Regions from separate parts of the Bartonella propinqua genome, predicted to be linked through region 1. Evidence: predicted binding sites of a transcription regulator. Region 1 holds the regulator's gene; the other holds the start of a gene.

Region 1 (4,033 bases):
GGCTTTTGCGTCATATGCGGCAAGCGTTTGATGATTTTTCTATGCTCTCTTCAGGAAAAAAATGGCTTGTTGCTTTATCTGGCGGAAAAGATTCTTACGGTTTACTAGCGCTTCTTCTAGATTTAAAATGGCGTGGTTTTTTACCTGTTGAAATTCTGGCTTGCAATCTTGATCAAGGACAACCAGGATTTCCAAAACATATTCTTCCAGATTTTTTAAATTCTTATCAAATTCCGCATCGTATTGAATATCAGGATACTTACTCAGTTGTTACAGATAAATTGGCACATACGCAAACATATTGCTCTCTTTGCTCTCGGCTGCGACGCGGTAATTTATATCGTATTGCGCGTGAAGAGGGGTGTTCTGCATTAGTTCTCGGACATCATCGTGATGATGTTTTAGAAACGTTTTTTATGAATTTATTTCATGGTGGCAGATTAGCAGCCATGCCTGGGAAGCTTATAAACGATGAAGGGGATCTTTTTGTTTTGCGCCCCCTTGTTTACGCTGCTGAAGAAGATATGGAGAAATTTTCTCAGGCAATGCGATTTCCTATTATTCCTTGTAATCTTTGCGGTAGTCAGGATGGTTTACAACGCAATGCAATGAAGGAAATGTTGAAAGATATTGAAAATAGAATGCCAGGACGTAAAGATACCATGATTCGTGCCTTGACGAACGTGCGTCCAAGTCACTTGCTTGATAAAAAAATTTTTGATTTTAAAAACTTATTGTAAGTATTAGATGCTAATCAGGATAAGTTTAAGCTTTTTATAACTATTTTGAATTTACTTTTCTATAAAGGTCATAAGTACCTGATTATTCAATTTTAACGGTAATAAAATGACTTCTACATTAAATGATTGTCGTGGTAATAAATCATACATTATTTATCTTTGAAGAATCATATTAACTGCAGTTTTTAGCTGTTTTGTTTTCATTTTCATTACTAAAAAACTGGAATTTTTTTCAATTATTTTCTCTCACTATGCGAGAAGTGGTGTTTAAATCTCCATTAATTTTTCTGGGAAAGCCGATAATAAATATTAATCACAAGGTGAGATTTAGAAATTTTTAAATACTATAAAAATTGGCATTTTTTATTATATTACATGAAATAGTTTGTAGATTTATGCTGAAAAAGAGTATTTAAATAAGCAAGTACTTTTCTTGCAGTTATAAGCTCAATAGCTTCACCGACCTGAAGGTCAGGATAAAAAATAATGCATGCGTATCGCAATACTTCATATTGCCTAGTTTGCGAAAAAGATCGAAAAATTTGGTTTTTTATACGATTTTTTCCAAAATTTTCGAGATATTTAATATCAATGCTATAAGCACTTGTATTTTATAAAATAATCTAAATTTTTTTTAGTACAAATTTTTTAGATTTATCAATAATATCACGGATAATGCGTGAAATAAGATTATTGTGTAAAGTAGTGATAATACAAAATTACATCCACTATAACATCTTTCAGAAGCTCTTAAGTAAGCATAATGGTGAGGTATTAAGCAAATAGTTTACAGAGGAATTAAATCGATAAAGTGAGTATGATTTAAAAGAATCATTATATGAATTGCTTGTATAATGCCTTTATAGGCTTGCAGTTATGTTAACAGCAAATACATTGAGATATATTTAGTAAATAGTGTCAAGGGCAGTACCAAAATATCTAGTTACAATAGTTTTTTTATTTTTGAGGATTATATTAATATTAGCCAATAATTCATTTCAGAAAACATTAAGAAAAGTATAGCTATTCACAATAATAAGATCAGATATCTTGATATCTAATATGTAAGAATTTTTAATCTTCAAATTGAAAATTTGTAATAATTTTCTCAAAAACTATAAATATTTTTAGAAATATGAAAAAAATGATACTGATAAAAGATACTACAATGATAATTACTAAAACTTTATAAAAATTAAGTACCATTTACTATTTTTATTTTATAATTAATAATAAAATAATGAATTTTGTTTTTATATATACAAAATATATTTTTTATATATTTATTTAAATTTTTTCTGTATGAAAATATACTTATAATCTTCACAAAAATACTGAATAATTTGTAATTTATATATATTGAATATGTTAACAAGTTTTTTATTTTTAATATTTGCGAATAAGTCCGATTAGTTTTCCTTGTATCTCTATACACTTAGATTTGTATATGCGTGTTTCATAGAGAGGATTTGCAGCTTCTAATGCAATAGAGGCTCCTTTGCGTCGATAACGTTTTAAGGTTGCTTCTTTTTTATCAATGAATGCAATAACAATTTCACCGGACATTGCTGTACTTTGTTGTTTAACAATTATCGTGTCTTTGTCAAAAATACCAGCTTCAATCATAGAATCATCTTTCACTTCTAAAGCATAGTACTCACCTACACTCAACATATCTTGTGGTAAAGAAAGTGTATCTGTTTGTTGCAGTATAGAGGAAATAGGGACACTTGTAGCAATGCGCCCCATAATGGGGATAATAATATTTTTTTTATCTTCTTCATCAAATTTATCGAGACCAAAATTTTTTGATATCCCTCTTTTATTTTTTTCTATTACAGTGGGAGAAATTTTACGAGCTGAAGAAAGATTAAATGTTATTTTACTGGGGAGTCGAATAACTTCCATTGCACGAGCACGGTTATGCAGGCGGCGTATAAACCCTCGTTCTTCTAAGGTTGTAACAAGTCTATGAATGCCAGATTTTGAAGCAAGTTCCAATGCTGTTTTCATTTCATCAAATGATGGAGAAATACCAGTTTCTTTTATATGATTGTGAATGAACAAAAGTAGTTCATATTGTTTACATGTCAGCATTCAATAATCCAATCAAAAAAGAGGCAAATAGACAATAAAACGTATTTATATTTTAATTTTTCTACAAATTTTTGCAATTTAAATTAAAAATATTTGCTTTATGTTTTTATTTTTTAAATAAAAATAATATAAAATATTTATTATTTGTAATATATTTTATAATTTATTTATGATATTTTTAATATTAATTAAATTATTTTAATTTTTAAATAATAAAAATAATAATATTCTGCACATAATTTATTGTAGATTATTTAATTATATAAAAAATTTAAAAATAAAAAATAATATATTTAAAATTATAGAGAAATAAATATTCTATTTCTATAAGAATAATAACATTAGAATTTTTTGATAAGATGTTTTTTTACTTTTATTAAGTATATTTAATAACGATTTTTATCGTTATTGATTTTTAAATTCAGTTTACTGAGTTTATTTGTACTTCAATTTTTTCAATAACTTTGAAATGGTCACAATTTTTATTTCAAGAATCAGAAGCATTTTTATGTTTAAATTACTATTTTTATTCAAGTTTTAAAATGGTAAAAACTGTGTATGCAGTGGTAAAGAAGGGAAAAAATTAGAAAAATATTGATAACTCAAAATAAAAATAATATTTTCTCTAAAAAGTGTTGACCAAATGAAAAGTCAACCGTATGTTCCACCTGTTTTTACAAGCAATGTGATTTGTTTGAGAGCGCGTAGCTCAGTTGGTAGAGCAACTGACTTTTAATCAGTAGGTCCAGGGTTCGAATCCCTGCGCGCTCACCAAGTTAATAATATTTCTAAATTTCATGAGAATGATGAGTATTTATTGAGCTGATTATTGTTTTACAGTTATTGTTTGCATGATTAGAACAATTTATTGCTGTTTATATAGAACCATTCCACCTATTCACAGCTTATATTATCAGATTGTATTTTTATTAATGCATTGATTTTATTATATTTTAATTCATCCTAATGTTTGCTCGATAGCATTTATTTTTTACAGCGGAAAAAAAGGTTAACATTATGTTAATTTCTTGATAAATGGTGCATTTCAAAAATATCATAGAGGGAAATAGTTTACGAGTGTGGGTTTTTTGTTGCGTATAGAGAGTGTGATTTGTTTTTTGCGTTAAATAACTAACAAAAATAAGCGGGCTAAAAATGTTTTTAAATGACAAAGAAAAATTTACTTCCATTGTTAA
Region 2 (4,033 bases), on a different contig from region 1:
AACCAGCAAGCACCTGAGCGATCTGCATTACCTGTTCTTGATACACAATAACGCCTTGTGTCTCTTTAACAAGATGATCTATTTTAGGATGAATAGAAGCGATTTCCTCTTCCCCGTGTTTGCGTGCATTATAAGTCGGAATATTCTCCATAGGACCAGGACGATAAAGTGCAACAAGCGCAATAATGTCCTCAATACGGTCTGGTTTCATTCCAATCAGCGCTTTACGCATACCAGAACTTTCAACTTGAAACACGCCCACCGTTTCACCACGTGCCATCATGGCGTAAGTTGCCTCATCACTCAAAGAAATATGTGACAAATCTATTTTGATATCCTTTTGCTTAGAAACAAAGTCCACAGCCATTTTTAAAACTGTAAGCGTTTTCAATCCAAGAAAATCAAACTTTACCAACCCAGCCTGTTCAATATATTTCATGTTAAATTGTGTAACAGGCATATCGGAACGAGGATCACGATACATCGGAACAAGCTCTAAAAGCGGGCGATCACCAATAACAATCCCCGCAGCATGGGTTGATGCGTGACGATAAAGCCCTTCCAGCTGAAGCGCTATATCTAATGTGCGCCCGATGATGGGGTCTTTTTTCTTTTCTTCCTCAAATTTAGGTTCATCCTTAATAGCATCTGCCAGTTTAACCTGAACACCAGGCACAGCAGGAATTAATTTTGCAAGATAATCCACTTGACGATACGGCACTTCTAAAACACGCCCAACATCACGCAACACCGCACGTGCCTGTAATTTACCAAATGTAATAATTTGAGCTACTTGATCGCGTCCATATTTTTCTTGAACGTAACAAATAACTTCTTCACGTCTCTCTTGACAAAAATCGATATCAAAGTCTGGCATAGACACACGATCTGGATTAAGAAAACGTTCAAAGAGGAGAGAAAAACGTAATGGATCAACATCAGTAATAGTCAATGCATAAGCAACAAGTGAACCCGCACCAGATCCTCGCCCTGGACCGACAGGAATATCATGGATTTTTGCCCATTTTATAAAATCTGAAACGATAAGAAAGTAACCAGAAAATTGCATTCGTGTAATAACTGAAATTTCATAATCAAGCCGTTGCTCATAATCTGCGATTGTATATCCTTCAGCCAATCCAATCGTCTCAATCCGCATTTTTAAACCAGCTTTAGCCTGATTTAACAATTCACTATCTTCTGTTTCTAGAGTCAAATTTGAATCCACAGATTGCTCTATAAAACGAGGCAAAATTGGTTTTCGAATTGGTGCAGCAGTATGACAACGCAGTGCAATTTCAACGCTATTTTCCAAAGCTTCTGGAAGATCAGAAAACAATTCAACCATTTCATCTTGTGATTTCAAATAATGATCTGGTGTTACACGTTTGCGATCTGGATTAGAAACAATTTGTCCTTCTGCAACCGCCATGAGCGCATCATGCGCCTCATATCCTTCCTTATTCAGAAAAAAAGCCTCATTCGTCGCAACAAGAGGAATTTCATGTGTATAAGCCAGCTCTATAAGCGCAGCTTCTACTTTTCGGTCATAAGAGCCATGCCGTTGTAATTCCACATAAAGACGATCATCGAAAATTTTTTTTAAACCAATTAAGCGCTCAACAGCGCACTCTTTTTTATCTTCTGCCAAAAGAAAATTAATTGGACCTCCCCTACCACCAGTCAAAGCAATTATTCCTTCACTGTGTGACGACAACCAATCAGCTTTGATATGAGGAGGATCAGTATTACTCTTATCAAGATAAGCACGACTGACAAGATGAACAAGATGAGCGTAACCAATTTCGCCAGCAGCAAATAAAACAATAGAGCCAAAATCAGCAGGATAGCGCCATTTTGCTATACGTGAATTATTATCTTTATTGCCAAAATCAATTGTAAGTTGACAACCTATAATAGGTTGAATACCGTGAGAAAAACAATGCTGCGAAAATTCTAAAGCACCAAATAAATTATTTGTATCTGTAATAGCAACTGCTGGCATATGATCAGAAATTGCATGTTGAATAATTTGTGGGATCTTTAAAGCCCCTTCAAGTAATGAATAAGCTGAGTGTACCCGCAAATGAATAAAGCGAGGGAGAGAGTTTTTGTCACCTTGTATTTTATTTTTATCTTCTGACACTCTCAACTTCCCACTAAAAAATAAGTGCTAATCACAGCTCTTATCTATTTCGCAACAGAGAGCATTTAAATTCATCGTGCTCAATTTATCAATCCAGCCCCCCCTGCATATTTAAAAAAACATTACATTATTAGACTTTCATCAAGAAAATACCTATAATTATAATCGTAAACCCAAAAAAATAAAAAGAGCAAGCTAAACTTTTATGTATTCAAATCTTATTAGTCCTCTTTTTTCTTCTATTTATACCCTCCCAGGAATGAGTCAAAAAATATGTGTTTTACTTGCCAAAGTGCTAAACATTAATCTTGCACAACGCGAACCAACCCTTATTGATCTTCTTCAATTAATGCCTTATTCTGCTATAGATCGCAGGATGCGTCCCAGCATTGCTCTTGCACAAGAAGGAATCACCCTCACTCTTGAAGTTGTCATCGATCAACACCAGCCACCACCAACTGGACGTAATAAATTACCTTATCGTGTTATCGCTCATGATCAAACAGGAAAGATAAATTTAGTATTTTTTCACGCCCAACGTTTTTGGCTCAAAAAACAACTTCCAGAAGGAAAAAAAGTCATTGTATCAGGTAAAGTTGAGCGATTTAACGGACAACTTTCAATGGTACACCCTGACCACATCGCACCAAGTGAACAATCAAATCAGATGCCACTGATCGAACCTGTCTACCCATCCACTTCTGGACTGTCAGCAAAGATACTACGACGTGCAATAAAAAACGCTCTTGAGCATGTTCCTCTTTTACCTGAGTGGATAGAGGAAAGCGTCAAAAAGCAGCAAAATTTTTCTTCCTTTTCTGTTGCACTCCATCGCATCCATACTCCGATAGATCCTGATGATCTCACCTTAGAAAGTGCAGCACGCAGACGTCTTGCTTATGATGAATTGCTGGCTTGTCAATTGGCTCTCGGTCTGGTGCGTTTAAAAACAAAATCTCTTACAGGAATTTCTCGCCCAACAACAAAGACTTACACTAAAAAATTGCTGCAAGTTTTACCCTTTCAACTTACAAATGGACAAACAAAAGCGATACAAGATATTGCCAACGATCTTGCTTCACCAAAACCCATGTTACGACTTCTTCAAGGTGACGTAGGGGCAGGAAAAACTGTAGTTGCATTAATGGCAATAGCACAAGTTGCTGAAAATTTAGGACAATCAGCTTTAATGGCTCCAACGGAGGTTCTCGCTCGACAACACTTTTCTACAATCGCCCCTCTTGCTGAAAAAATCGGGTTACAAACAACTCTCTTAACTGGAAGAGAAAAAGGAAAACTGCGTACAAATATTCTGAAAGAGATCTTATCAGGTCAAGCCTCTATTATCATTGGAACCCATGCTCTCATACAAAATAGCGTTGTCTATAACAATCTTGCCTTAACCATTATTGATGAGCAACACCGTTTTGGTGTGCATCAGCGTCTTGCCCTCACAGCTAAAGGTCATAAACCTGACATGTTAGTGATGACAGCTACCCCTATTCCACGCACACTGGTCTTGACAGCTTTTGGTGATATGGATGTCTCCCAAATTACGGAAAAACCAATTGGACGACAACCAATTACAACCGCAACACTTCCTTTAAAACGTCTTAATGAACTTATAGAACGCATTACAGTTGCCTTGAAAAAAGGAGAAAAACTCTATTGGATTTGTCCTTTAGTGGAAGAATCTACAAACCTTGAACTCACTTCAATTGAAAGCCGTTTTGCACTTCTGCGTGAACACTTTGGAGAGCGGGTTGGTATGATACATGGAAAAATGTCTACAGATGAAAAAGAAGCGGCTATGGCATCTTTTAAATGCGGAGATATATGTATTTTAGTTGCTACCACAGTCATTGAAGTAGGAGTAGACATCCCTGA

The links. The regulator LexA, encoded in region 1, represses DNA repair genes until DNA is damaged. The targets are predictions, from matches to a motif close to TGTTCNNNNTGTGTTCNG.
Region 2: a site for LexA is predicted at 2,322-2,339, ahead of dnaE (DNA polymerase III subunit alpha). Genes of this name have one in related genera too.

What each region holds. Positions count from the first base shown of each region.
Region 1 covers NZ_JBLEBK010000005.1:72,848-76,880, forward strand. The annotation lists gene ttcA (tRNA 2-thiocytidine(32) synthetase TtcA) at 1-740, shown strand, start outside; gene lexA (transcriptional repressor LexA) at 2,127-2,837, opposite strand; tRNA gene ACMFKV_RS05035 (tRNA-Lys) at 3,536-3,611, shown strand; gene ACMFKV_RS05040 (septal ring lytic transglycosylase RlpA family protein) at 3,993-4,033, shown strand, end outside.
Region 2 covers NZ_JBLEBK010000011.1:10,900-14,932, forward strand. The annotation lists gene dnaE (DNA polymerase III subunit alpha) at 1-2,146, opposite strand, end outside; gene recG (ATP-dependent DNA helicase RecG) at 2,352-4,033, shown strand, end outside.